2 regions of the Provencibacterium massiliense genome follow, and region 1 is predicted to be linked to the other one. Evidence: predicted binding sites of a transcription regulator. Region 1 holds the regulator's gene; the other holds the start of a gene.
What was found. The regulator Rex, encoded in region 1, represses fermentation and respiration genes when NADH is low (regulators of the CRP and FNR family bind a similar motif). The targets are predictions, from matches to a motif close to ATTGTTAANNNNTTAACAAT.
Positions count from the first base shown of each region.

Region 1 (14,765 bases):
GCTATAATTGTAATGGCCACCGGCATAGCCGGTGGCCATTCATTTGCCCGGAGCGCCGTCAATAAAAAATTGCCGCCTTCTCCTTGACCTGTCCCCAACAATATCCTATACTGAAGGTAGGAAATATCCGTCATGCAAACAGGAAAGGACGGCGGTCATATGAAAAACTATGTGATCACAGTCGCGCGGGAATACGGCAGCGGCGGCAAGACCATCGGCAAGATGCTCTCCGAGGAGCTGGGGATCAAGTTCTACAACGACGAGCTGCTCCGCCTCGCCTCGGACGAGAGCGGGATCAACGAGGCGCTCTTCGCCAAGGCGGACGAGAACCTGAAAAAGCCCCTGATCCTCAAGGCGCCCAAAAGCGTGCACACCGGGGAGGTCATCCCCCCGGAGAGCGACGATTTCACGAGCGATCAGAACCTCTTTAATTATCTGTGCAAGGTGATCCGCCAGCTCGCGGACACCGAGAGCTGCGTCATCGTGGGGCGGTGCGCGGATTACATCCTGCGCGACTACCCGAACGTGCTGCGCCTGTACGTGCACGCGCCGTTCGATTACTGCGTGAAAAAGACGATGGAGGTACACCCCAACTTCGACGAGGAGGAGGCCAAGCGCTTTATCCGCAAGACCGACAAGCGCCGCGGGGACTATTACCGCTATTTCACCGGCAACAGCTGGCGGGACGCGGACAACTACGACCTGTGCCTCAATTCCAGCGACCTGGGGTGGGACAAGTGCGTGGCGCTGACCAAGGCCTATCTCGAAATCAAGCTGGGGATTTCTCTTTAATTGTCATCCGAGGCCGCCGCGCGGCAGTGTCGGGGCGGCCGGTGGCCGAGGATTTCCTCGGCTGTACACCGGGAGTTTCGTTTGTGGGGCTGTCCGCCTCACGCCCCGAGTAACCTTTTCGACGTAGAAGAAGATTAAGCCCTTTTCAAAGAAAAGGGCTCTGAAAAGACGAAAAAGAGGGGGAAGTATCCCCCTCTTTTTATGTTCCCCCTCACGCACTGCTCAAAGCTGACTGCGCCGCCGGACACAGCAGAACGCGAAGCCAAGCAGCTGCAAACCGGGTTGCAGCTCGGCCCGCAAAAGAAATGCCAACCACACCAGGTGAATCATCTTTGAGGCGGCACATATTCAAGAACGTCCTGGACTTTGCAGCTTAGCGTATGGCATATCCGGGCCAGCACCACCAAATCCACGCGCTGCAACTCGCCCTTGCAATAGGTGTTTAGCTGCGTGCGCTGCATTTCAGAAAAGTGGGACACCTTGTTTTTGCTTAGGCCGCTTTCCCGGATGACCTTTTCCAGTTTTATTTTTATATATCCATATTCCCTGTCCTGCAAGACTCCCACCTCCCCTTATGTAGATTAATAGTACCCTATTTTTTTAAGCAAGGGCTCTTTTGCACTAAGACTGCACTAACAAAATTTACTTTTATAGAGCGCCTGCGCGGGAAAGGGCACCATCGTTGTAGTGATCAGTTGCCTGCGCGGGCAAAAAGCCGCCCCCGACATACGTCGGGGGCGGCTTCGCATTTCGCGGCGTGCGAAAACGTGTATAGTCCGCGCGTGGTCGCGCGTGGGGTGGTCAAGGAGGGGTACCCCCTCCTTTGTTTGCTTTCTTTCCCCCTTTCTTTTCAAACAAAAGAAAGGGGTCGTCGTACGGGGGCGAAACCCCGCTAAATCCTACACTCCAGCTGGCAGTCGCAAGGCTCCTTTTCAGCCAGCCTCTGATTGACCTCCCCGGCGGGAACGCAGCCCATCGCCCGGTAAAAGGCCATGCTCTCCACTGCCGAGTGGGCCGAAATATAGAGATACTGCCCGCCCATCTCCCGCGCGCGATCGGCACAGCGCAAAAAGAGCCTGCGCCCGATACCCCTGCCGCGGTAAGGATAAGAGGTGTAGAGCTCGGCGAGGATGCGGTACTGCCCCCGGCTGCCCGCAGGCGCCCCCTCCAGCAGCGCGAAGCCGGCCACCGTCTCCCCGTCGTAGGCGGCGTAGAGCGCGCCGCCAGCTTGCAGCGTGGGCAGGAGCGTGTTTTTCACCAGTTCGTCCTTCTCCTCCCCGCTCCAGTGCTCGGTGAAGGGGCAATCCACAATTCTCTGCTCCCCGCCGACGGTGCGCCAGACCCTGGTGACCTGCTGGTAGCGCTCGAAACTTTGCAGCAGGCCCGGTACGCAGTCGCGCACGCCGAGGGAGCGGATCACAATTTCTCCCATGCTGTCTCCTTTAAAAAAGGCGGGCCGCAGCCCGCCTGTGGTCATTCCAATATCTCGCTGATCTCGTAGCACAGCGTCATCAGGCTGTCACCCAGGTGGACGTTCTCCACCGCGATGTCCTGATAATCCATCGCCAGATCATAGTGCGAGAAGTTCCAAAAGCCCTTGATCCCGTAGTTCACCAGCCGGTCGGCCAGCTCGGGCGCTTCCTCGCGCGGGATGCACAGGATCGCCACCTGCGGCGAGAAGGTCTTGCAGAAATTCTCCAGCCGGTTCACGTCCGAGATCACCAGATGGCGCACCGGCATGCCGATGAGCTCCTTTTGCTTGTCAAAAATCCCGATCAGGTTGAAGCCCTTGGTCTCGAAGGACATGTGCTTGGCGATCGCCAGGCCCAGATTGCCCGCCCCGATGAGGATCACCTTGTATCCCTTATGTAGCCCCAGAATGTTGCCGATCTCCCCGAGCAGGGCGTCCACGTTGTAGCCGTACCCCTGCTGGCCGAACCCGCCGAAGCAGTTGAGGTCCTGCCGGATCTGCGAGGCGGTCAGGTTCATCAGCTGGGAGAGCTCGCGGGAAGAGATGCGGTGCACGTCCTTTTTCTGCAGGTCCTCCAAAAAGCGGTAGTACCGCGGCAGCCGCCGGATCACCGATGGGGAGACCCCTTCATATCGTGCCACTATTTCACCTTCCAACCCTTCATTTTCCCATATTGCGACCATCCGTCGAAAGAACCAATCGAGGGCAGACGGTCCTGTCTGCCCCCGCGGTGTCAATTCTAGAGCTTTGTGATCGTCTCCATCACATAGTCGCCGAAGTCCTCGCAGGTCGCGCCGGTGTCCCGCCCGGTGACGCTCAGGCGTTTCTCCTCATACATGCAGATATCCAGCGCCCGCTCGAGCTTGTCGGCCTGCTGCTGATACCCGATGTGGGAGAGCAGCAGCACCGCCGCACGCAGCATCGAACAGGGGTCGGCATACTGGGCGCGGCCCTCGCTGACCATGCGCGGCGCGCTGCCGTGGATCGCCTCGAACATGGCGTAGCGCTTGCCGATGTTGGCGCTGCCCGCGGTGCCCACCCCGCCCTGGAACTCGGCGGCCTCGTCGGTGATGATGTCCCCGTAGAGGTTGGGGAGCACAAACACCCTAAAATCGCGCCGGCGCTTCTGGTCGATCAGCTTGGCAGTCAGGATGTCGATATACCAGTCGTCGGTGGTGATGTGCGGATACTGCTTGCCGATCTCCTGGCAGAGCTTCAAAAACTTGCCGTCGGTCGTCTTGACGACGTTGGCCTTGGTCACGATCGAGACGCGGTCCTTTTTGTTTTTATCCGCGAACTCATAGGCGAGCTTGGCGATCCGCTCGGTGCCCTCGGTGGTGGTGACCACGAAGTCGATCGCCAAATCCTCGTCCACGTTCACCCCGCAAGAGCCCACCGCGTAGGCGCCCTCGGTGTTCTCCCTAAAAAAGGTCCAATCGATCCCCTCGCTGGGCACCTTGACCGGGCGCATGTTGCAGAACAGGTCGAGCTCCTTGCGCATGGCGACGTTGGCGCTCTCGATGTTCGGCCAGGGGTCCCCGGCGCGCGGGGTGGTGGTGGGGCCCTTGAGGATGACGTGGCAGGCCTTGAGCTCCTGCAGCACGTCGTCCGGGATGGCCTTATGCTGCGCCGCGCGGTTCTCGATGGTCAGCCCGTCGATCGAACGGAACTCCACCTTGCCGCGCCCCACCTCGTCCGCGAGCAGGTACTCGAGCACCCTTCTCGCTTCGCCGGTGATGACCGGGCCGATCCCGTCACCCCCGCACACCCCGATGATGATGGGGTCGAGCGTTTTATAGTCAATGAAATCCTTCTGCGCCTTCATCCGCTCGACCCGGGCGAGCTGGTCTTTTACCAGCTGCTCGAAACGGGCGGTGGCGCCGCTGAGCTTATCTTCCACAGTAAACCTCCTGGGGGTCTTCTCAAAATCAACACATGGCCTTCCTTCAATGGTTTTATTTTAGTATAATCGGGAACGATTGTCAATTATATGACAATAAGTTTTATACTGCATTGCAAGTTCCATTATGCGACAGCCTGTGCGGAAAAAATACAGGCCAGTAATGATTTCTTCACAAAGATACGTTATAATAATGATGGAACGCTGTTACCGCAGCGCAACGATACAGATTGGGGAGAATGCCATGACGGCCAATCGCAAAGAGGCGACGCCCAAAACCGTGGTGCTGGTGACAAACCAATTCCAGTGCGAGCGGATCATCCACGCGGGGCAGACCGTGGCGGATATTACCAAGACCGAGCTGTGCGTCTTCAGCGTACAGAGTGGGCGCTACCCGCAGAATCCATTGGCGCTCGAGCATCTTTACAAGGTCTCCAAAAGCCATGACGCCACCATGAACATCGTCTACGGGGACGACCCCGTCAAGCTGATCATCAGCTTTATCAAGCATAACAAGACCCAGAACGTCCTCACCGGCCTGCCGCAGGGGGAGGATTCCATCCTCTGCGACGTGTGGCGCAAGTTCACCCATGTGCGCTTCTTCACGGTGGACGGCGAGGGGAATACCGCCGAGGTGACCCGCGCGCAGATTCCGGCGCGGCGCAAGGCAAAGCCCGCCTCCATCTGATGTGGGCCAATCAAAGGAAGTGAAATGATATGCGCATCAATATTCGTTCCATCAGCTTTCACAGCGCGAACGGCGAGGACAACATCAGCGCCGTCGCCTACTTCCCCGAGGGGGAGGAGATCCGTGGGATCGTGCTTGTCAGCCACGGGATGCTCGAGCACATCGGACGTTACCACGAGTTTATGCTCTATCTCGCGCAGCAGGGCCTTGCGGTCTTCGGACAGGACCATCTCGGCCACGGCAAGAGCGCCGGCAGTCCCGAGCGGCTGGGCTACTTTGCGCACGAGAACGGCTACCAGTGCCTGATCAGGGATTTGCGGCATCTCTGCCACATCGCGGCGGGGATGTTCCCCGAGCGCAAAATCTTCCTGCTGGGGCATTCGATGGGCTCGCTGATCGCGCGGCTCTACTGTGTAAAATACCCGGACACCCTGGCGGGGGTGATCCTGATGGGCACCGCCGGGCCGAACCCGATGACCGGCTTCGGGATCCTGCTCGCACAGCGGTATCTGCGTAAGGAAGGCGAATTCTGCCGCCCCGAACGGCTGCACGAGCTGGTCATCGGCAACATGAACCGGCGTTTCACCCCCACGCGCACCGCCAGCGACTGGCTCAGCCGGGACGAGGCGGCGGTGGACCGCTATCTTGCCGACCCTGTAAGCGGGCAGCGCTTCACCGCCTCGGCCTATCTCGATCTCTTCACCATGATGGAGGTTGCAAATTCCCCGCGCTGGGCCAGAGATTATCCCAAGGGGCTTGCCACCCTGCTGCTCTCGGGCGACTGCGACCCGGTGGGGAACTTCGGGCGCGGGGTGCTGCAGGTCTATAACCGGCTGCAGAGCGCCGGGGTCGAGGACCTGGAAATGCAGCTTTATGAGGGCGCGCGGCACGAGCTGCTCAATGAACTCAACCGCGAAGAGGTCTATGGGGACATCCTGGACTGGATCGAGAACGAGATTTAATCGGGTCGGCCGGGCCCCCGCTCGCATACGAGCGGGGGCTTTTTGTGTGAAAAAGGAACCGTCCGGGGGCAATCGTCATAGGGTTGGCTCCCAGTGATAAGAACAATATTATTTCACTAATTTTCAAAATAAATCATTTTGATTCATATTCTTTTCATATTTATGACTATAATAGAAACTAGGGCAGAATAGAAATGTTACCCCAGTGAGGAGGAATCACAGATGAACACCCAAAAGCTTACCCAGAAATCGATGGAAGCGATTGGCGCGGCACAGAACATTGCCATAGAAAACCAAAACCAGCAGATCGAGCAGGAGCATATCGCCCAGGCGCTGCTGGAGCAGGAGGGCGGGCTGATCCCGCAGCTGCTCAAAAAAATCGGGATCGACCCCCAGATGATGACGAGCTCGGTCGCACAGCTTGTGCGAAAGCTGCCGGCGGTGAGCGGCTCGGGGCGGGAGAGCGGGAAAATCTACGTCTCCCAGGACACCGACCGGGCGCTGACCGAGGCCGAGCGGATCGCAGAGCGAATGAAGGACGAATACGTCTCGGTCGAGCATCTCTTCCTGGGGCTCCTGGAGCGCCCCAGCCGTTCGATGCGCAAGCTGTTCGAGAGCTTCGATCTGCAAAAGAACAAGTTCCTGGATGCCCTGCAGACGGTGCGGGGCAATGCCCGGGTCACCAGCGACAACCCGGAGGACACCTACGACGTGCTCAAAAAATATGGCCAGGACCTGACCGAGCTGGCGCGCCAGCAAAAGCTCGACCCGGTGATCGGGCGGGATGGCGAGATCCGCAACGTGATCCGCATCCTCAGCCGCAAAACCAAGAATAACCCCTGCCTGATCGGCGAGCCGGGCGTCGGCAAGACGGCCATCGCCGAAGGGCTGGCGCTGCGGATCGTGCGCGGAGACGTGCCGGAAAACCTGCGCGAGCGCACCCTCTTCTCGCTGGACATGGGGGCGCTCATCGCGGGGGCCAAATTCCGCGGCGAATTCGAGGAGCGCCTCAAGGCGGTGCTCACCGAGGTCAAGAAGAGCGAGGGGAAGATCATCCTCTTCATCGACGAGCTGCACACCATTGTAGGCGCCGGCAAGACCGAGGGCTCGATGGACGCTGGCAACCTCTTAAAGCCCATGCTCGCGCGCGGCGAGCTGCACTGTATCGGCGCCACCACCCTAAACGAGTACCGCCAGTACATCGAGAAGGATGCCGCCCTCGAGCGGCGCTTCCAGCCGGTGCTGGTGGACGAGCCGACGGTGGAGGACACCATCTCGATCCTGCGCGGACTCAAGGAGCGCTACGAGGTCTACCACGGCGTCAAAATCCAGGACAACGCCCTGATCGCCGCGGCGGTCCTCTCCCACCGGTACATCTCGGACCGCTTCCTGCCCGACAAGGCCATCGACCTGGTGGACGAGGCCTGCGCGATGATCCGCACCGAAATGGATTCCATGCCCACCGAGCTGGACGACATCTCCCGGCAGATCATGCAGCATGAGATCGAGGAGGCCGCGCTCAAAAAGGAGAGCGACAAGCTCTCGCAGGAGCATCTGCGGGAAATCCAGAAGGAGCTCGCCGAGATGCGCGCCACCTTCGGCGAAATGAAGGCGCGCTGGGAGAACGAGAAGCAGGCCATCGGCAAGGTGCAGCACCTGCGCGAGGAGATCGAGCAGGTCAACGCCCAGATCGAAAAGGCCGAGCGGGAATATGACCTCAACAAGGCCGCCGAGCTCAAATACGGCCGGCTGCCGGCGCTCCAAAAGGAGCTGGAGGCCGAGGAAACCATCGCCGAGCAGGAGCGCACGAGCAGCGACAATCTGCTGCGCGACAAGGTGACCGAGGAGGAGATCGCGCGGATCGTCGGGCGCTGGACCGGCATCCCGATGGCCCGGCTGATGGAGGGCGAACGAGAAAAGCTCTTAAACCTCGAACCGATCCTCCATCAGCGGGTGATCGGCCAGGACGAAGCGGTCACCAAGGTGTCGGAAGCCATCCTGCGCTCCCGCGCGGGGATCCAGGACCCGGGACGGCCGATCGGCTCGTTCCTCTTCCTGGGACCGACGGGCGTCGGGAAAACCGAGCTTGCCAAGGCGCTGGCCGAATGCCTCTTCGACGACGAGCACAACATCGTGCGGATCGACATGAGCGAATACATGGAGAAATATTCGGTCTCCCGCCTGATCGGGGCGCCTCCCGGCTATGTGGGCTATGAGGAGGGCGGCCAGCTCACCGAGGCGGTTCGCCGCAAGCCCTACTCTGTGGTGCTCTTCGACGAGATCGAGAAGGCCCATCCCGACGTGTTCAACGTCCTGCTCCAGGTGCTGGACGACGGGCGGATCACCGACTCGCAGGGGCGCACGGTGGACTTCAAGAACACCATCATCATCCTGACCTCCAACCTCGGCTCGAACTACATTCTCGACGGGATCACCGAGGGCGGCGAGATCAGCGAGGAGAGCAAGGAGCAGGTAAACGCCCTGCTGCGCCAGTCCTTCCGGCCCGAGTTTTTAAACCGGCTGGACGAGATCGTCTTCTACAAGCCCCTGCAGAAGGATGAGATCATGAAGATCGTCGACCTGCTGCTGCAGGACCTCGGACGGCGGATGGAGGAGCGGCAGCTGAGCTTCACCGTCACCGACGACGCCAAGCGCTTCATCGTGGACAGCGGCTTCGACCCGGTCTACGGCGCGCGGCCGCTAAAGCGCTTTATCCAGCACAAGGTGGAAACCCTGATCGCCAAGGAGATTATCGGGAAAGACTTGGCGCCGGGCACCGCGATGGAAATCTATCTCGAGAACGGGGCCCTTGCCATCCGGGAAAAATAAGATTACAATGGTGGGGAGCTTTCGTTCCCCACCATTTCTTTGTCATGAAGGAGGGAGACCATGAAACGTTTCCTATCCGGGCTGCTTGCCGTATCCTTCCTGCTTTCGGGCTGCGCCCGCACAACACAGGGCGACCCACAGGACGAGACCGCGGGCGCGCCGGTACGCGATCTTCTGCTGGCGCAGGGGGATACCGTCCTTGGCGACGGCAGGAGCGCGACCGTGCGCCTCGTCCTGCGTGAGGGGGTCTTCCTCACCGGCGATCAGGTGGCCCTGGGCGGGGGCCTGGGCGAGGAAAACTACCAGGGCGTCTGCGAGGTGCAGGTCCTGGCGGACGGGGAGGCGCTTTCCTCCCTTGCGCTGGAGGGCGACGGCCGGGAGGAGCTGCTTTTCAGCGACGTCGGCCTTCCCTTCGCGCTGCGCTTTGCAGACTATAACGGCGACGGGAACCCGGACTTCACCATCGGCCAGTGGGCCGGCAGCACGGCGGACTGCTACACTCTTTTTACCATCGCGCCCGACGGGACGATCACTCCGCAAAGCGGGCCCTACGCGATCTTTGCCAGCGATGGCAAGGGGGACAATGAATATTGCGCCGTCTTTGTGCAAGAGGAAAACGGCTTCACCACCCAAGTCTACAACAACGCGACCGGGGAGTACGAGCAGGTCCCCTACGTGTGGGACGCGGCGCGGAACACTTATCTTGAAGATCAGGGAGGCAAAACGGATGACTAGACCGGAGCAGGCGGAAAAACTTTTCAGGGAGGGCTACAACTGCGCGCAGGCGGCATTCCTCCCCTTTGCCGAGGAATGCGGGCTCAGCCGGGAGACGGCCGCGGCGCTCGCCTCCTCCTTCGGCGGCGGCATGGGCCGGCTGCGGGAGGTCTGCGGCGCGGTGAGCGGTATTTTCCTGGCCGCCGGGCTGCTGTGCGGCTACAGCGACCCGAAGGACCCCGTCGCCAAAAAGGCGCACTACGAGCTGATCCAGCGGCTGGCCGCGCGCTACCGGGAGGAGAACGGTTCGATCGTCTGCCGCGAGCTGCTCGGGCTCCCGGCCGGGCCGGACTCCCCCACCCCCGAGGCGCGCACCGGGACGTACTACAAAAAGCGCCCCTGCCCCGAGCTGGTGCGCCGCGCGGCTGAAATACTGGAGGAAGAGCTTTTCCCAAAAGGCAACTAGCCGGGGACGCCGCATAGCGTCCCCGGCCCCGTAAAAAAACCAGGGCGCATGCAAAAGCATGCGCCCTGGCCGCTATAACCCTGTTTGCCGGGGAGATTAATACTCCACCTTGAACATGTATCTTCTGGTCTTGAGCGGGTGGTTGCGGATGACGGACAGCTCGTAGGAGTAAACCGCCAAGATCTCGGTGAGCATGAAGGGGGTGAACACCTCGCGGAAAATCCCCTTGACGCTGGGCATCTGATCGGCATACTCGGCGGTGTCGACATGGATGATCTTCTTGGTGTAGCGCTTGGCAAAGCTCAGCACGCGGTCGGACAGCGGACGGGTCGCGTCCTCGCCCTGCAGCACGATGATCGGGCTTTCCTCGGTGAGCATCTCGAACGCGCCGTGGAAGAACTCGCCGGCATGCACCGGATGCGCATAGATCCACTGCATTTCCTCGAGGATGCAGTTGCCGTATGTATAGCACTCGCCGTAGCCCGCGCCGGAACCGGTGACGAAGAAGAACTTCTCGTCCTTATAGGTCTTGGCGAACTCCTTGGCTTTATCCTCGGCGGCCAGCTTGGCATCGTACATCTCGTCCGCGATCTTCGAGAGGATGTCCTGCATCTCCTCGTACTGGTCGAAGTCGCCGTGCAGGCGGAGCATGTAGAAGATGATCTGATACATGATGATCAGCTTGGAACCGCAGGAGAAGGAGTAATCAGCGGTCTGGGCCAGAGGAGATTCGAGGTTGCCGGTGAAAGCGATGATGTGCGCGCCGGTCTCTTTGGCGTACTGGGCGGCGGCAACGGTCTCGGGGGTGGTGCCGGTGTAGGAAGAGGTGATGAACATGGACTCGCTGCAGAACTGTCTGGGCTTCATGTGCACAAACTCGTTGGAGTTGAACTCATAAACCGGCAGCTCGGAGTACTTCTCGATGAAGTATCTCATCGGGGACATGACGGCCAGGCTTCCGCCGCAGCCGACGAGAAATACGTTCTTGCAGCCCTTCTTGTAGATCTCGGCAACTGCCTTCTCAACGGCCTCTCTCTGCGCTACGCCTTCGTTAATGCTTTTTGTGTACTCTTCTCTGGTTTTTTCCATTTGTGATTCCTCCCGTTTTCTCAAGATTTAGAACCCACGGTCATTGTATAATGTTCTATATTGTTCTGTCAAGCGAATTCTGATAAATTCTTTGAAAAGCCTGTTTTTCGGCAGTTTGACGAAAAACAAGCTTTTCTTTTGGCGAATTATCAGCAATGTCCGTTTAGGTCCTATCCTCAATCCGGTTCGTGGATCCGCTTCCTCACCCGCCAGACCGCGGGGTTAAAGAGGAAGATCACCGGGAAGAACTCCAGCCGCCCGAGCAGCATGTCCAGCGTCAGCACCGCCTTGCTCAGGTTGGAAAAGCTGGAGAAATTCCCCAGCGGGCCCACCAAGTCCAGCCCGGGGCCGATGTTGTTGAGACAGGACAGCACCGCCGTCAGGTTGGTGACCATGCTCTTGTTGTCCAATGAAACGATCAAAAAGGAGGCGGCGACCGTGATGAAATAGGCGGTCATGAAGAGGGAGACGCCCTTGACGATCCGGTTGTCCAGCTGCTTGCCGTTCATCCTGAGGATCTTGACCTGCCTGGGATGGAGCATGCGGCTGATCTCCTTTTTGACCGATTTGAGCGCGATCACCAGCCGCGCCGTCTTCATCCCGCCCCCCGTCGAGCCCGCGCAGGCGCCCGCGACCATCAGCAGCACCAACAGGCTGCGGGAGAATTCGGGCCACATGTCGAAGTTGGTGGTGGTGAAGCCGGTGGTGGTCATGATCGAGACCGTCTGGAACGCGGCCTGGTGGAACGCCTCGAAGGTGTTCCCATAAATCGGAAGGATGTTGAGGGTGATCAGCGCGATCGAGCTCAGCATGATCCCCAGGTAGACGCGCAGCTCCTCGTCGTGCCAGGCCTGGGAAAACTCCCGCATGAGCAGCAGGAAAAAGATGTTGAAGTTCACCCCGAAGAGCGCCATGAACACCGTCACAACGCCCTGCAAATAGTAGCTCTGGTAAAAGGCCATGCTCGTGTTCTTGATCCCGAAGCCGCCGGTGCCGGCGGTGGCGAACATGGTGCACAGGCTGTCATAGAGCGGCATGCCGCCTGCCAGCAGGAACAACACCTCCACCAGGCTGAAGACGACATACAGCCCGTAGAGGATCTTGGCGCTCTTCCCCACCTTGGAGGTGAGCTTGCCGACGTTCGGGCCGGGGCTCTCGGCCTTGAGCAGATAGAGCTCGTGCCCCTCCCCCTTCCCGATCGAGGCGACCGCCAGCAGGAAGACCAGCACCCCCATCCCGCCCAGCCAGTGGGTGAAGCTGCGCCAGAAGAGCAGCCCGTGGGAGAGGGCCTCGACGTCGCTGAGAATGCTCGCCCCGGTGGTGGTGAAGCCCGAGACCACCTCGAAGAAACAGTCCATCAGGCTGGGGATGGCCCCGCTGAGGTAAAAGGGCAGCGCCCCGAAGAGCGAGATCACGATCCAGGAGAGCGCCGTGACCACGAAGCCCTCCAAAGCGTAAAATTGTTTATGCTGGGCCTTGACCCGCAGCGCCAGCAGCCCCACGGCCGCGGTGCAGGCCATGGTGATCAGGAAGGCCTTTGCGCTCCCGGCCTCCCCGTAGATCAGGCAGACCGTCAGCGGGAGGGCGAGCGCGATCGTCTCGATGATCAGAATCCTTCCCAGCAGCCGGGCAACCACGCGGTGATTCATGGCGGTTCTCCTGCCTTTCAGCTTAGTGATAAATATCGTTGAGTTCGCCGATGGTGCGCTCGCCCGAGGTGACGGCGATGACCGTGTCCCCGAGCTGGATGCTGTCGTCACCGCTTGGGAAGATGATCGTGCTGCCGCGCTTGAGGCAGGCGATGAGCACCCCCTTGCGGATGGGCGCTTTTGCAAGCGGCACCCCCAGATAGCGGGTATCCTTGGCGGCCCTGAATTCCAGCGCCTCGACCTGGTCGTTGACCAGGCGGTAAAGGGTGATGACCGAGCTTTCGGCCGAATTGCACAGCGCGCGCACGTATTGCAGCACGTCGTTGCAGATGATCCCCTTGGGGCTGATGATCGACTCGAGCCCAAAGTTTTTGTACACGTCCATGTATTCGGTCCTGTCGATCTTGGCCACGATGATCGGCACCCCGAGCCCCGAGAGGTACATCGAGACCACCAGGTTCGCCTCGTCGATATTGAGCAGCGCCACCACCGCGTCGGCCTTGCGGTTGATCTCCTCATCGAGCAGCTTCTGCGCGCAGCCGTCGCCGTTGATGACCAACGCCCGGGGCAGCTGCTCGGAGAGCTTGACGCAGCGCTCGTATTCCTTCTCGATGATCTTGACGCTGATCCCGGCCACGATCAGCCGCCGGGCCAGGTAGAAGGCGATCTTGCTGCCGCCGATCAGGACCACGTCCCGCACCTTCTGCATGGGGATCCCCAGGTATTTAATCAGCCCCGCCAGGTTGTTCGTCTCGGCGGTGACGTGGATCTTGTCCCCCGCCCGGATGACGAAGTTCCCGTCCGGGATAAAGACCTCGTCCTCCCGCTCCACCGCGCAGACCAGGACCTTGACCTTCGACTCGCGGTAGAGCTCGCTGAGGGGCTTGCCGATGATGGTGCAGCCCTGCCGGATTTTAAGGCCGACGATCTCCACGCGCCCTTTGGCGAAGGACTCCCGCTTGATGAAGGAGGGGAACTGCAAAATATGGCTGATCTCCCGCGCGGCCGAATCCTCGGGGTTGATGACCATGCTCAGCCCCAGCTCCTCCTTGAGCAGCGAGAGCTGTTTGACATATTCCGGGTTGCGCACCCGGGCGATGGTGTGGGCGCAGCCGAGCTTTTTGGCGGTGACGCAGGAGAGCAGGTTGATCTCGTCCGCCCCCGTCACCGCAATGATCAGATCGGCAAATTCCGCCCCCGCCTCGCGCAGCACGCCGAGCGCAGCGCCGTTGCCATCCGCGCCGATCACGTCGAAGGTCTCCTGGGTGTTCTGCAATACCACGGGGTCGCAGTCCACCACCACCAAGTCATGGCCCTCCCGCGAGAGCATGGCGGTCAGCGCCAGCCCAACCTTGCCAAGCCCCACTATGATGATCCTCATAACCAGTCCCCTCGCCCTTCATACACTGTTTTTCCCGGTTTTTCGCTCCTTTCAGTATAGCAAGAAGAAGGAGAAAAGACAAACATCTTTTGGTCAACCAATTTAAAATTTATAGTTGACAAAAGAAAGCCGCTCCGCTATCATATTCCTATCGAAGTATGGCAAGGAGGAAACACCCATGGAAACGACCCGCACCACCACCGCGGGCCGCAGCCGCACCCGGCAGCTGCTGCTTTGCGCCCTGTTCGCCGCCCTGACGGCGGTCTGCTCGCAGATTCAAATTCCTCTGCCGCTGGTGCCGATCAATCTGGCGCTGCTGGCGGTGCACCTGGCCGGCGGGCTGCTGGGGGCGAAAAACGGGGCGATCAGCATGGTGATCTACCTGCTGCTCGGCGGGATCGGCGCGCCGGTCTTTGCGGGGCTGACCGGGGGACCGGGCATCCTCTTCGGCAAGACGGGCGGGTATATCATCGGCTATATCGCGGCCGCCGCGATCGTCGGCGCGCTCTCGGGCCGACTGCGCTCCTTCTGGGGACTCTGCCTGTCCATGGCGATTGGGGTGGCGGCCTGCTACCTCTTCGGGACGATCTGGTTCATGGTCGTCACCGGGATGAACCTGTGGACCAGCCTCCTCTATTGCGTCTTCCCCTTCCTGCCGGGGGATGTGATTAAAATCCTGCTGGCCGCCAGCCTCTGCCGAAAATTACGCGGCCCCCTCTCACGCCATGGGCTGCTCTGAGGCGGTGGCGCTTCGGCCCCATCACGGGCTGTGCGCGCAATTTTTTGAAGGAAAAGGCTACAGCGAAGGGTTCGTTAAGAATATG
Region 1 covers NZ_FWCH01000012.1:1,557,246-1,572,010, forward strand. Annotated here, with positions in the region: gene B5477_RS12525 (hypothetical protein) at 1-7, shown strand, start outside; gene B5477_RS12530 (cytidylate kinase-like family protein) at 160-792, shown strand; gene B5477_RS12535 (helix-turn-helix domain-containing protein) at 1,119-1,349, opposite strand; gene B5477_RS12540 (GNAT family N-acetyltransferase) at 1,685-2,224, opposite strand; gene B5477_RS12545 (redox-sensing transcriptional repressor Rex) at 2,266-2,904, opposite strand; gene B5477_RS12550 (isocitrate/isopropylmalate family dehydrogenase) at 3,003-4,163, opposite strand; gene B5477_RS12555 (hypothetical protein) at 4,408-4,851, shown strand; gene B5477_RS12560 (alpha/beta fold hydrolase) at 4,881-5,813, shown strand; gene clpB (ATP-dependent chaperone ClpB) at 6,036-8,642, shown strand; gene B5477_RS12570 (hypothetical protein) at 8,703-9,377, shown strand; gene B5477_RS12575 (C-GCAxxG-C-C family protein) at 9,370-9,822, shown strand; gene B5477_RS12580 (SIS domain-containing protein) at 9,919-10,911, opposite strand; gene B5477_RS12585 (TrkH family potassium uptake protein) at 11,088-12,560, opposite strand; gene trkA (Trk system potassium transporter TrkA) at 12,583-13,941, opposite strand; gene B5477_RS12595 (biotin transporter BioY) at 14,120-14,680, shown strand; gene B5477_RS12600 (DUF1284 domain-containing protein) at 14,667-14,765, shown strand, end outside.

Region 2 (14,765 bases), on a different contig from region 1:
CACCGCCATGCACGCCGTCTCGTTGGGCGCGCGCCACGCCACCCACCTCTACAACGCCATGACCCCCTTCACCCACCGCTCCCCCGGCGTGGTGGGCGCCGTCTTTGACAGCGACATCGACGCCGAGATGATCTCGGACGGGATTCATCTGGACCCCGCCGTGGTGCGGATCACCTTTAAGGTGCTCGGGCCGGGGCGGATCGCGCTGATCTCGGACAGCATGGAGGCCTGCGGCATGCCCAACGGCATGTACGAGCTGGGCGGCCAGGCGGTCACCGTTAAGGACGGGCTGGCCACCATCGCCAGCGGCTCGATCGCGGGCAGCGCCACCAACCAGTTCGAGTGCATGCGCCGGGCCATCCGCTTCGGGGTGCGCGAGGAGGACGCCATCCGCGCCGCCACCCATTCCCCCGCCCGGATGATCGGGATGCAGGACAGGGTCGGCGTGATCGCCCCGGGAGCCGTCGCCGACCTGGTGGTGGTGGACCGGGATTATGACATCAAGGCCGTCTACACCGCGGGCGAGCGGCTCGCCTAAATACCATGAAACAATTGGGAGGCCAGCGTCAAAGACGCTGGCCTCCCTTTTTCAGCTTTCCGGACGGGACGCTTCCCCCGGCCCTCAGGCGTTCACACCGGATAGGGTATAAGGGTGCCCGGAAAAGACCTTCAGCACCGGCACCGCCACCGTGCCAAGGCCCGTAATGTCGGCGCTCCCCCACTCCCAGGCGCTGGCAGCGCCGCCGGGGCTGAGAAAGCTAAAAGTATCCTGCTGTCCCGCCGTCACCTCGTAAATGCCTGATATCGCAGAACTGTTACTGTTCGTTATACCGCTAACCGTCCGGATATAGGAGAGTGCCGGCAGCGACGGGTCGGTAATGTTCTGGTAGCCGATTCCGTCGATTACGCAGAGATAGTTCATGCTCCCGTTGATGGTGCCCGCGTAGTTGGTCCCGTAGGCCTTGACCGAATAGGGGATGGCGTAGCACCGGCGCACAGTCGAGTAATCCGGCCCGGCATGGCTGGAGAAGGAACCGGCCAGCCCGCCGGCGTAACAGGCCTGCAAGGTGATCCCGGCTGCATAGCAGTCCTCCACTGTCGAGTTCATGGGCTGAGACACAAGGCCGCCCGCCGAAGACTGGGGATTTTCAGCCGTCTGGACGGTCGCAACGAACTGCCCGCCGAGTGCGAAGCAGCGCCGCAGCGCCGAGTCGCGGCACTCCGCCGCGATCGCACCGGCCATTCCCCGGGGTGTCGACAGGTTTGCGCCGACCACCCCGAGGTTTTGCACCGTGGCCCCCTCGATGGCCCCGAACAGGCCGGACCGGTCCCTCCCCGTGCAGGTGAGCCCGCTCACGGTGTATCCGTTCCCATCATAGGTTCCGGTGAAGCTGTCCTGACTGTTTCCGCCCAGCGGCGTCCAGTTGGCGTAGCCGCCGAGATCCAGGTCCGCCACCTGCACGAACTTCTTGTTAAGATGCGCGTTCACATGCTGCAGCTGCTGCGGGCTCGCCACCGCGAAGGGGACTGTTTCCCCGTCGCCGTAGAGGAAGCCGCCCGCCGTCCCGGACGGACAACCGCAGCTGAAAGGGGCTTCAAACTCCCGGCTGACCGTATGGGGCCGCTCGAATCCCGCGCGCTGGGGGTCGACGTTGGCCGTGACCTCCAGCAAATAGCTTTTGGGCGCGGCGACATCATAATCGGCGGGCAGGAAGACGCCGCCGTCTCCCTTTGCAGCGTCCACAGTGCCGAGCGCAGCGCCGCTGTCCTTCTCCTTGAGCGTAAAGGTATAATCCTTGGCGCGGGCGGAGCCGGTGAAGGTGATTTCGAAGCCGCGCTGCGGCAGGCTTCCGTCCGAGCCGGCGCGTGTGCTGGTCGCGCTGCGCAGCGAAAGGCCCAGCGTCTCCCCCTGCGCGAGCGCCGGCACCCCCGTCAAGGCCAGCAGCGCGGCCGCCTGGGCTACGCAAACAAACCGCTTGATCATGCCATTCCCTCCGTTTCAAAAATGACCGATAGTATAGGTATCAACCTATCGTCCGGCGTGGGGGATGGAGGCAAAAAACGGTAGATTTGCTTGCATTTCCCGGAAAAACAGGATATAATTAGGTGAAGATTTCCAATTGCTGGGCAAAACCCGGCTATCAGATAGGAAGAAAAACGCAAAGAAGGCCCATAGCTACCTATGCTATCGGTCTTCTTTTTTAAGCAAGTCAATACCTCCACCCCAAAACTTCAAAGCAAAAATTTTATCTTAATGGGAATAGAAAGGCCAGCAGTATATAAAACTGCTGGCCTTTCTCCCTTTAATATTGTACTTTCACGTAATAGCTTCAAATTGATATGTTTCATTAGCTCCAATTTAAATAAACGATATCACCTTAATATATTCGTTGACAAAATATCCTGCGGGAATACTGACCGAGAAGCCCGTCATCTGTAGATCTTCATTTTGAAAATGTGTGGATACGTTCGTACGTTCTATTCCATAATAGCACTGGACAGTTTTATTACCGATTTGTAAATAAAGTGCAGTTAAATGTTTCAATTTAAAAATTAACAACCCAATCATCAAACTCAACCATATTTATGGTTTTGGGATAATTAATGTAATTGAGTTTTTTTAATAAAAACTACTGCTTAAAAAACTTTGAGAGGCTCCACATATTACAATCGCATCATACTTATTTTGGGTAATGGCATGTTCTACATAAGGAACTCCATCCATATACCGAGGATCGACAATTGTAATTTTATTACAAGCGAGCGCTAAAAATGTAGCACCTCTCATAAAGCCAGAGTCTAAAATCAGGAGAATACTGGGACCATTGATATTTTCGAGGTTTTGATACTCATAATAAGGTTCCGGATACTGCCCATAATTTGTAATCCAATAAGTATACAAATCATGTGGTTTTTTTTCATAGCTATTCATCAGCGCTGTCTGAAAATCTCCGGTTCTTGTTAATTCTCCCTGCTTATTAAATAAATTAAATCGAGTTGGAAATTGGGGGATATAGTTTTCAAATTTATCAACTTTTGAAAAATATTTACCTGACGATCGAGAGGTATTACCCAAAAAATCAAACGCTTCCACTTTATACTGATTTATATCTAAAATCGTGTCCAGATCACTAAAAAATATACCATATTGAGTTTGTAGATGGTTAATTAGCTTTTTCGATGCCCAAAACTCACCATATGTCGTAAAATGAACATCTGAATAAAAAAAGAACTCTGTTCTTTTTGGTGCATCAGGATCGGAATCCATTAGGGTACGAAGATTTAAAATATCAACGCCATAGGCGCAAAGAGAAGCCATAAACTCTTTACTAATATGCCCTGCAAAATACATGTTATCTGATAAAGAAAGCTTTTCATCTTTGTTAGGAATCTGAAGAAAAACTAAAGGTATATCATTTTCTGTACAATATTTGCTCAAAGAGAATATGCTTTTTTCAAAAGGTTCAGTATCAGGATAATTTCCAAAAACCTGCATAATTCCATCGTTATCTTTTACAAATTCGAAATTACCTATTATTTTTTTATTTAGTATGCGCATACATAAACCGTAAATATCTATTAACTTTGGTCTTCCACTAAATTGATTTTTAAGTTCACTCTCTACAGAAGATGTAGCTGACTTCCACGTCTGAAATGAAATATCCTGCTTATTAATTATTCGATTCAATTTTTCTAAGTTTAATATATTTCCAGCGCCAAGTATTATACAAAAAAAGATAATTAGAATTAAAGAAAGAATCTTATTTTTTTTAGATTGCGCCAGCCTTTTATGCTTTTCCTGCAAGACAAAAATTCCCCTTTAATTTAAAAATTAAAATATATAAATGGATCGTAGGCGGTATTAACTACATAAGATACGCAGACAATCAACATTATAACTTCAATAATATCTGTTGCACAGCGCACATTAAATAAATACTTTTTAGGAATATGATTCATTAGCGCTTTTAAAATTGGCGTTGCAGCAATAACGGAAATTATTATCGTGATGGCACTGTCGAAAAAAAGAAATTGTGAAAGGCTGTCGGAAATAGAGTTACCCATTAATCCAAACATACTACCAAGGTATCGAAATGCATTCCATGTGCCTGGAGCACGAAAAAACACATCGGCAATTAAAACAAGAAATAGTGTACGGCAAATTTGGATACCTTTAAACCAATAAGATTTTGTATTTATTTTAAGTTCTTCAGTAATCTTTTTTATAATAGGTTGAAAAATAAGCGAAAGTATTAATAAAAAGCCGTAAAAGCAACCCCAAATAATATACCCCCAACTTGCCCCATGCCACAGACCAGTTAAAAACCACACTATGGCGAGACCAACGACCGCAGGAACCACTTTGCCTGGAGTTCTTCCCCATTTTTGGCGAGCAAATTTTCCGAGGTTCATTGACCATCCGGAAATAGAGATAGGATAAAAAAGGTAGTCTCGGAACCAAGAACCCAATGAAATATGCCATCTTTGCCAAAACTCAGGAATGGTTTTGGAAATATAAGGATAATTAAAGTTTTCATTAAAATGAAAACCAAACATTAATCCCAAGCCGATAGCCATATCAGAATAGCCTGAAAAATCATAATAAACTTGAAAAGCATAAGAAACCAAACCTAGCCATGCCAAAGAAACCGTAAGCTGGGTAAAATCTGTATATCCAAATGCCTTATCCGCAATAATTGCAAGACTATTCGAGAGAATAAGCTTTTTGCAGAGACCGATAATAAACCGTCTTACACCAGTAGAAAAATCGTTTAAATTTTCTTGTCGTGAATTAATCTCCAGAGCAACAGTTTCATAACGGACGATCGGACCTGCAATTAGCTGTGGAAAAAAGGAAATGTATAAAGCGACATTTAAAAGATTTTTTTGAACTTTTCCTTTCCCGCGATAGACATCAAAAACATAAGACATTGCCTGGAATGTAAAAAAGGATATCCCAATTGGTAAAGCAATATTAGTTTGGGGGATTTTATCATTTAACAAAAAGTTAAGGTTTCGTATTGTAAAATTCAAATATTTAAAGACAAAAAAGAGGGAAAGATTAAACAACACCATAAAAGTTAGAATAACACGTTGATGAGGCTTATTTCCTTTTTCTCGATCAACAAGTAGCCCTAAAGCATAATTTATTACGATAGAAAACATCATAATAAAAACAAATTTGGGCTCACCCCAAGCATAGAATAACAAAGAAGCTATTAATAAGAATACATTCTTATAACGTCTATCGAGTAAATAGTAGCCTAATAAGGTTATGGGCAAATAGAAAAAAAGGAAAATCGTTGAGGAAAATACCATTTTTTCGTCCTACATTTCTTTATTTTTACTTGGTTAGCATTCTATTGATAAGGGCGTGTATCGATTTAGCCGAATTAAAATTTTTAGCTTCAATTTCTTCAACGGGAATAGTAACCCCGAATGCATCAGTTAGTTCGGAGATGATACTTACAATATCGAATGAGTCGATTAACCCATCATCAACTAAGTTTTCTTCTTTTTCAAAATTAACATCCGGAACAATTTCAGTCAAAATTTTTAAAAGCTTTTCCATATTATTATCTCCTTTACTTGGTTGGATCAAAAATTAATTTTTCCGATATCTTGCCATCGAAATTAAACCCTAAAGATAAATGTAACTTTTCAGAAGGTATATTCCCTTCATTAACCCATGCATAAGCACGTTGCACTCCCTGCTTTAAACCTAGATTGAGGCAGGAGTGTACCAATAGTTTCCCAAGCCCTTTTGAACGGTCGCTCGGTCTAACCCACTCATGCAAAGAAATCAAATATTTTTTATTGCAAAAAAAATGAATAAAAGCAATTAATTCTCCTTGACTGTTTATAAAACCAAATAACCGCTTATCTCCAATTGCCTGTTCCAGTTCCTGCTGAGTAGGAAGTTGATCTGTAATATGGTTAAAAGAGTCATAGAGATGCTCCGTAATTTCTGGTAAATGGTAGGATTTCAAAAACATAAAACCGTTGGGGAATTCAGCCAACTCAGTCTCCAAACAAAGTTGTTTTACCATACGCCGTGCTATTTTATTTTTATAAAATCCATTGTTAAACCAAAAATTACGTTCATATTCAATACGGTTGGATCCAATCTGATAAATCACACTAATTTGTACTGGTTTGTTCGAAACGATCTCAACTAAATCATTTTTTCTTTCTCCAATGTAATACCACATTTCATAATAAAAGTTGTTATTTTGAAAAAAGGCCAAACAATTTGAAGTTTGAATATAATAAAGCAATCCATCTTGAATTAGTTTTAGTATTTTATTGGGAAGCAATGAACAATTAGAGTGCGTCTTTAAATGATTGTTTTGAAAAGAGAGAACAAGACTATTATAAAGATCCATGCTGGATACTTTGTACATCACAGCATCCCCTTAAGTAATACTCGATCTATCTTCCCATTTCGATTCATAGGAAGTTTTTCCTTTTGTACTAACCTGTTTGGCAGCATATATTTGGGTAACAACCTTCGCAATGCAGTTAATATGTCCCGATCAATATTTTGGATTGCCTGATAGAAAAGAACTATTTTATCTTCTGCATCGTCGTATATGATGCAACCATTTTGAACATCTGGCAATGACAATACGGCCGTTTCAATTTCTCCAATTTCTATACGATGTCCCATATGTTTTATTTGAAAATCTTTGCGGCATAAATAAATCAACTCGCGATTTTCATTATACTTCACTATATCACCGGTTCGATAAATCAATTCAGGATAATGGGAATTCAAAGGATTCTGCACAAAAGAAGAAGCTGTTTTTTCTGGATTATTGTAGTAACCTAGTGCTAATGAGGACCCTCTAACACATAACTCTCCTTTCTCTTCACCTATGACTAATTCATTTTTATCATTTAAGACCAATATATCTGTGTTACGGCAGGGAATACCAATCGGCAAAGGTTCATTATCTTCCATTGGCCTGTCTACAATGAAAAATGTACAAGCGTCAGTAATTTCTGTCGGTCCATAAAGATTTGCATAGAGTGCTTCGGGTAAGGCTTTACGCCAAATATTCAGCTGCTTATTTGGCATAACCTCTCCACAAAAAAGAACCTTTTTTAAATGCTCAGGCTTCATCTTGTTAAAAACTCCTGAATTAGCAACGTAAATAAGGGCGGAAGGGACCCAAAATATAGTATTAATTCTTTTCTGATTTAAATACTCAATAAGTTTAATGGGAAACATGAATAGCTTTTCTGGTATTAAACACATGGTTGCACCAGTTTTTAAAGTGGAGTAAATATCAAGAATTGAGTTGTCAAAATATAAGGGGGCCTGATTACCAAAGACATCATTTTCCGAAATAGAAAATGTTTCGCATACCCATTCGATATAATCAATTACTGAACGGTGACAGATTGTTACTCCTTTTGGAGTTCCTGTGGACCCAGAAGTAAATAGAGTGTAAATTGGATCTGTATCCAATTTTCTATCTAAAGCATGTTTAATCATCAATTCGTCGTATGCTTCCAAAATTACTTTTTCATAAATTAAAATTTTTTCACTAGAGAAACCAATATCCTGGGCTTTTTTTACATACTTGTCACTGACTAAGATTGCTGTGGGATTAAGAACATCAACAATCTTTTTTAATCTTGAGACAGGAGAGGTCGTATCAAGAGGAGTATAAAAATTTGCACTATATGTTACTGATAAATATGCTTGAATCATATCCGCACTCTTATCCATTAAAATTGCTATGGGTTGATTTATCTTTTCTTTTACGCAAATAAGAATTTGTGTGGCAATATTCTTCCCTTGTAGTAATAGTTGTCCAAATGTAATTGATTTCTGTTCATCGACATAAGCCGGTTTATCCGGAAATCTATGGACAATATTTTCCAAGTACTCAATAAGATTATTCATAAAACTCTCCTAACATACAGTAAAAAGTTGCAAATTGTAAAATTTTACAAAAAATCAAAATATTATTTATGCGTAGCATATAATAACACAAAATAAAATATATCGCAAATATAATTTATATATTTGTAGGGTTTATTCGAATTTTAGCAATTAATTCGTTTTGCTTAGTATTAAGTACCCATTTTTTATCTGTATTTTTTTATGTTTACTTTTATAAACTCTAACAGCATCATGAATAACACCAAATTGGGGTTGGCAAGGTAAACGACTAAGTATTAATTTGACAACTATGGTTAAATCTTCCTTCTATAAATACTTAAAATATCTGGGTAATGAGAAATACCAGGGTCAGGATAAAACTACTATTTGCACTCTATCTTATATACCAATGATAACATCATGCTGCTCGTTATGGAAAAGAGCGTGTGCAAGTATATCTACTAATTTTCAAAATCACTATTTACTAATGACAGAATTTTTGTTAATATCCTCATTAAATATTTTATTATTGGGTTGACTTTGATGAACCGTATCAGTTTGAACCCGCAATTTACTCATTAAACTAATTATGTGCATAAAAAAAGCCGCGGCAATGCCGCGGCTTTTTTCGTTCTATTTGGGTATCAATGGTTCTTACTTGTGGTCGACCTTGTTCATGTGCTCGATGAGCATCAGGACCTTGTTGGAATAGCCCCACTCGTTGTCGTACCAGGAAACCAGCTTGACGAACTTGTCGGTCAGGGCGATACCGGCCTTCGCATCGAAGATGGAGGTGTGCGGGTCGGTGATGAAGTCGGAAGAGACGACCATATCCTCAGTGTAAGCGAGGATGCCCTTCATCTCGTTCTCAGAAGCCTTCTTGACCGCGGCGCAAATCTCATCGTAGGAAGCGGGCTTCGCGAGGTTGACGGTCAGGTCAACGACCGAAACGTCCAGGGTCGGAACGCGGAACGCCATACCGGTCAGCTTGCCGTTGAGCTCGGGGATGACCTTGCCAACCGCCTTCGCAGCACCGGTGGAGGACGGGATGATGTTGCCCGCAGCGGCGCGGCCGCCTCTCCAGTCCTTCTTGGAAGGGCCGTCAACGGTCTTCTGGGTGGCGGTGGTGGAATGAACGGTGGTCATCAGGCCGTCGACGATACCGAAGTTGTCGTTGATGACCTTGGCCAGAGGCGCCAGGCAGTTGGTGGTGCAGGACGCATTGGAAACCACGTCCATGCTCTTGTCGTATTTATCATTGTTGACGCCCATGACGAACATCGGGGCATCCTTGCTGGGGGCAGAGATGACAACCTTCTTCGCGCCGGCCTTCAGGTGGGCGGAAGCCTTGTCGATGGTGGTGAACACGCCGGTGGACTCCACGACGTACTCAGCGCCGCACTCGCCCCACGGAATCTCCTCAGGGTTCATCTTGTCAAAAACGCAGATCTCCTTGCCGTTGACGCAGAGCTTGTCGCCCTTGATCTCGGCGGTGCCGTCGAAACGGCCATGGATGGAGTCATACTTGGTCATGTAGACCATGTAGTCCAGCGCGATGAACGGATCGTTGACACCCACGACCTCATACACATCAGGCTGCGCCATTGCCGCGCGGAAAACAAGACGTCCGATACGGCCGAAACCATTAATACCAATTTTAATTGCCATTGGAATCTACCTCCCATATTTTAAGCTGATTCTATTCTATACCATATTTGTGAAAACTACAAGCCGATTGACAAACTTTTAACCTCTTTTTTAAAATTTTGTAATATCTGCGCAGCGCCGTCCCGGCCGCATGCAAGCGAAAAGATTGCAAGCCCGGCGCACATCATGTATAATGGGTTCCGGAATACATAAACAAATAGAGAGAAAAGCAAAAATCAACACTGTTTGGGGAAATGAAAATATGGGAATATGGGAGGACTGCCCGCATGCGCGGACGGTTATTGATCTGTATGACGACTCCAGCCAACCGACCGCGGTGGTGGACGAAGAACTGCGTATAGTCTGGACGAACAAACGCGCGCTCGCGCTCTACGGCAGCTTCAAGGTTCCGGACGGGCTTTCGTCCATGCTCTCGGCGGAGGACCGCCATCGGGTGGGCGAGGAGCTTTGCGCAGACCGCAGCGTGACGGTCAGCACCGGGCGGCTACCGCTGGGCACCACCGAGCTCTTCTTCGTGCCGTTTTGCACATTCGGGGGAACCCGATTTGCGCTCGTCCACCTCAGCCCGGCCAACGCGCAGGGCACCGCGCTCGACCCGCTGGGTGCCAACCGGGTGGTGTCCACCTTCTCCAACCAGCTGCGCGGGCCGCTCTCCTCCATCTTCGCCTCCCTCTCGGCCATGTCCCGGATGGAGGAGCTCAAAAAGGAGCGCTCGCTGCGCGAGCATCTGCTGCACATCAACCAGAACAGCTATAAGATTCTGCGCCACTGCGTGAATCTCACCGAATATACCCGCTTTACCAGCGCCATCAACCCCTTCGAGCCGGTCACGGTCGACCTGCGCGAGCTGCTGCGCCAGCTCGGGGATGCCGTCCAAATGCTGGCGCAGGACCTGGGAATCCCGCTGCACGTCTCGCTGCCCGAGAGGCCGCTGCTCTGCCAGTGCGACCAGGAAAAGCTGCAAAACGCCCTGCTCAACGTGCTCTCGAATTCGCTGCGCTATACCCGCTCGGACAACGAAATCACCCTCGCGCTCGAGGAGGTTTCCGGCAGCGCTCGGATCACCGTGACGGACCGTGGGCTCGGGATCGAGCCGGAAATCTACCCTTATATCTGCGACCCCTTCTTCAGCCACGATCCGACCGGCTACGAGGCCGCGGGCGGAGGCTTGGGGCTGACGGTGGCCAAGCTCTCGATGGCCGCCCACGGCGGGACCTTGATGATCGACTCGGTGGAGGGCAGCGGCACCAAGGTGGTGCTCACCCTCCCCCTGCGCCAGAAGCAGGAGGGCTTTTCGGGCGAGGGCGTGCTGCGCGCGCCGAACAGCGCCGACTATATTTGTGACCGCTTCTCGCCGGTGCACATCCTGCTCGCCGACGTCTGCCGCACCCCCGAGCCCTGATTTTGCCCGGCTCCTCTTGCAATGCGGTGGTGAATCCTGTATAATTCTGGTAGACGCTGCCGGATTTTAGGGGTAAGGCCCGGCGGCGCTTGGGGATAGGGCGGTGTCCGATGGGGGGATCGGTGGCTCCGCCTTCAAAATTGGGGGCAAAATTGCATATGCCGGCTGTGCCGTAGTATACGGCAGGCTTTGCCCATCCATGTTACCCGGTAAGATGGATGGGCTTTGTTGTCTTGCGCCTTGCCGGGCGCAGCGGCCGGTGGGCCGGGCCCGTCATGGCGGGCCCGGGTGTATGGTTTGTGCCACCAAACAAATTGGGGGCATTTTTATGTGGAAAAAACTTGGTTCGATTCTTCTTTCTCTCACCCTGGTCCTGGGAACGGTGTCCGTGGCGGGGGCCGCCGGGGAGACTGTCGGCTCCTCCATCGAGGTGGAGACCGCGCTGCTCGACGAGGAAACCCTGCCGAGGGTGCAGGCCTCCCCAAAAGCGCAGGCGCGTGTGGCCGCCGCGCTGCCGGTGCGCGGGCTGACGGTGCGCTTTACCGGGAGCGGGCATGCCGGCTCCTATACCTTTACCCTGCAAAGGAAGGGCAGCGGTACCATCCTCGATTCCGTCGAGACAAGCGGCGGCACCTCCGCCGTCTTTTTGCAGGCGGACTTTAGCCTGGCCGGGCCCGAAACCTTTGTCATCACCGCAACGGCCAACGTGCCCGCGGCGCAAAGCGGCTTCCATACCGCCGGGCGGATCACCAGGGAATACACCACCGGCTATGTCTGCGGGTGTGATTCCAGCGCTCAGGGCGGCTACTTTTTCGGGGACGGCTCCCCGGGCAATCCGTTTTTGATTGCCTCCCCCGCCCAGCTCGCACACATCGAGCAGCACAATGCCAGCAGCCTTAAGCAGGTACAGGACATCGCGCTTGGCGGGACATGGACGCCCATTTCGTCCTTTGGCGGCGTTTTCGACGGGAATGGTTGTTCCATCAGCGGCCTTCGGATCACCGACGCCTCCCTCTCCAGTGATGCCGCGGGGATGTTTGCCAGTGTCTCGGGAAGCGGCTGCATCGTCAAAAACGCCGCCTTAGTTTCCCCCTATGTCGCCGTGTCGTCCGCCCATGCCGGCTCCCTCGTCGCCCAGCTGAGCGGCGGCGCCGTCCTCCAGGATTGCACCGTCACCAACCCGACGGTACAGGCAAGCGGGGAATGGTATAAAGTGGGCGGTCTGGTATCCAATGTCTTTTCCGGCAGCGCCCTGCGGTGCAAGGTTATCGGCGGCACGGTGAAGCAGCTGCATACCTACGGCACCGCCGGGGGCATCACCGGTTACAGCAAGGATTCCTCCTTCGTCGAATGCGCCTCGTCCGCGGCCAACACCGCCGCCTACACCGGAGGGATTTCCGGATACGCGGAAGGGTCCATCGTCCTGCAAAACTGCCGCTGGACGAGCCCCAGCCACGCCGTCTATCTCTATGGTTACGGGAATTATACCCCCAACAGCGGCGGCAGCTTTGGCAACTCCCAGGTCAGCAGTATCGGTTAACCATCCCGCAAGGGGCCGCATAGCGCTGCTATGCGGCCCCTTGTTTTCGATTGCTATGAAAACAATGATCCGCTCATTCATTTCATAGTATATTGCGTTTTGAGAGCGGGCGAATTATGATTTCTACAGAAGAACGGAAAGGGTGGTGCTCCCATGAAAATCACAAAAATTGATCTGCTCCTCGCAAAACCGGTCGAGCTCGGCTGGACCCCGCCGCTCTGCCGCGTGTATACCGACAGCGGGATCTACGGCGACGGCGAGGCGGCCCTCTCCTACGGCGGCGCGCAGCGCGCCGCCTTTGGGATGCTGCAGGACCTCGCCCGGCGGCTGATTGGCCTGAACCCGCTCGAGCACGAGGCCGTCTGGCAGAAGCTCTACCGGGACTGCTTCTGGGGACGAAACGGCGGACCGGTCGTTTTCGGCGGGATCAGCGCCCTGGATATCGCTTTGTGGGACATCAAGGGCAAGGCCTACGGCGCGCCGGTGCACGAGCTGCTGGGCGGCAGGCAGCGCCAGAGCCTGCGCGCCTATGCCAGCCAGCTGCAAAACGGCTGGGACGGCAAGCCGGCCAGGAAGCCGGAGGACTATGCGCGCGAAGCCAAAGCCGCGGTGGACAAGGGTTTCGACGCGGTGAAGATCGATTTCTTCAACTTCAAAGAGGATGCGGGCCGCTTCACCGACGCCGAGCGCACCGGCCTGCTCGCCCCGCGCCAAATGCAGATGCTGCGCGCGCGCATCGCCGCCACCCGCGAGGCCGTCGGCCCTGGGGTGGACATCATCCTGGAGAACCACTGCTACACCGACGCGCAGTCCGCCGTGCAGATGGGCAACATGGCCAAGGAGTACGGGATATTCTACTTTGAAGAGCCCACCACGCCCCACGCCGAGCTGCTGCGCTATGTGCACCGGGAGACCGGGTTGCCCATCGCCAGCGGCGAGCGGATTTATTCGCGCTGGCAGTACAACAAGTGCTTTCGTCAGGACGCGCTGCAGATCGCGCAGCCGGACATCGGCACCTGCGGCGGGATCACCGAGGCGAAGAAAATCTGCGACCTGGCCTATATCTACGAGGCCGGCGTGCAGATCCACGTCTGCGGCAGCCCCCTGCTGACGGCGGCCTCCCTGCAGCTGGAATGCGCCATCCCGAACTTCGTCATCCACGAGTACAACGTGAACACCATCGGCCCCAGGATGCGCGCGCTGGCCGTTTTCGACTACCAGCCGGTGGACGGCCAATGCACCGTGCCCGACCTCCCGGGGATCGGCAACGAAATTTCCGATGCCGCCTTTCGGGACGGCGAGGTGGTCACCATCGGATGACCCGCCGCGAAAAGCCCTCCTGCCGGCATGCCGGCAGGAGGGCTTTTATGCTTTTTATGCGCGCTGCGCCTTTTTCATTTAGCGGATTCTCGACCCGTTGGGCACGTCATGGTCGATAAAGACCACCCGCACGTCACTGTCCCCGGCGTCAGCGGCAAGGATCATGCCGTTCGATTCCACCCCACGCAGCTTGGCGGACTTTAGGTTGGCCACCACGACCACCTTTTTGCCGATGAGGTCCTGCGGCTCGTACCACGGGTGGATCCCCGACACCACCTGCCGGCCGCCCTGCCCGTCGTCGAGCTCCAGACGCAGCAGCTTGTCGGCCTTGGGCACCGGCTCGCAGGCAGTCACCTCGGCCACCCGCAGCTCGACCTTCATAAAGTCGTCGATGGTGATGATCCCGGGGACTTCGGCCTTCGCTTCCTTCTCCCCGGGCTTGGCCTCTGCCTTGGGCGCTTCCAGCGCCGCCTTGGCCGCCGCCTTCTGGGCCTCCACCAGCGCGTCGAGCTCCTCGAGCTCCTTCTTCGCATCGATCCGCGGGAAGAGCGCCTCGCCCTTGCTGGTCGTCACATCGGGCGGCAAGAGCCCGAACTTCCCGGCGCTTTCCCAGGAAGAGATTTCCTCCCCGGCCCCGATCTGGCAAAGGATCCGGGGCCCTGTGGCGGGCATGCAGGGGGTGATCAGGACCGCGATGATCCGGATGCACTCCAGCAGGTTATACAAAACGCTCGCCAGCCGCGCGCGTTTCTGCTCATCCTTGCCCAGGCTCCAGGGCATGGTCTCGTCGATATACTTGTTGCAGCGGCTGACCAGCTTAAATATCTCGGTCAGCGCGACCGGGAACTGCATCCCGTCATAGGCCGCCTCGACCCGCCCGCACAGGCCCTGCGCCAGGGTTATCAGCTCGTCGTCCAGCGCGTCCGCTTCCCGCTCGGCGG
Region 2 covers NZ_FWCH01000011.1:218,570-233,334, reverse strand. Annotated here, with positions in the region: gene nagA (N-acetylglucosamine-6-phosphate deacetylase) at 1-538, shown strand, start outside; gene B5477_RS04820 (hypothetical protein) at 623-1,984, opposite strand; gene B5477_RS14825 (hypothetical protein) at 2,621-3,805, opposite strand; gene B5477_RS04815 (MBOAT family O-acyltransferase) at 3,826-5,319, opposite strand; gene B5477_RS04810 (acyl carrier protein) at 5,345-5,572, opposite strand; gene B5477_RS04805 (GNAT family N-acetyltransferase) at 5,586-6,404, opposite strand; gene B5477_RS04800 (amino acid adenylation domain-containing protein) at 6,404-7,915, opposite strand; gene gap (type I glyceraldehyde-3-phosphate dehydrogenase) at 8,549-9,562, opposite strand; gene B5477_RS04790 (sensor histidine kinase) at 9,804-10,964, shown strand; gene B5477_RS04785 (hypothetical protein) at 11,293-12,504, shown strand; gene B5477_RS04780 (mandelate racemase/muconate lactonizing enzyme family protein) at 12,658-13,824, shown strand; gene metG (methionine--tRNA ligase) at 13,903-14,765, opposite strand, start outside.
Region 2: the regulator Rex is predicted to act here: its motif matches at 9,629-9,648, upstream of gap (type I glyceraldehyde-3-phosphate dehydrogenase).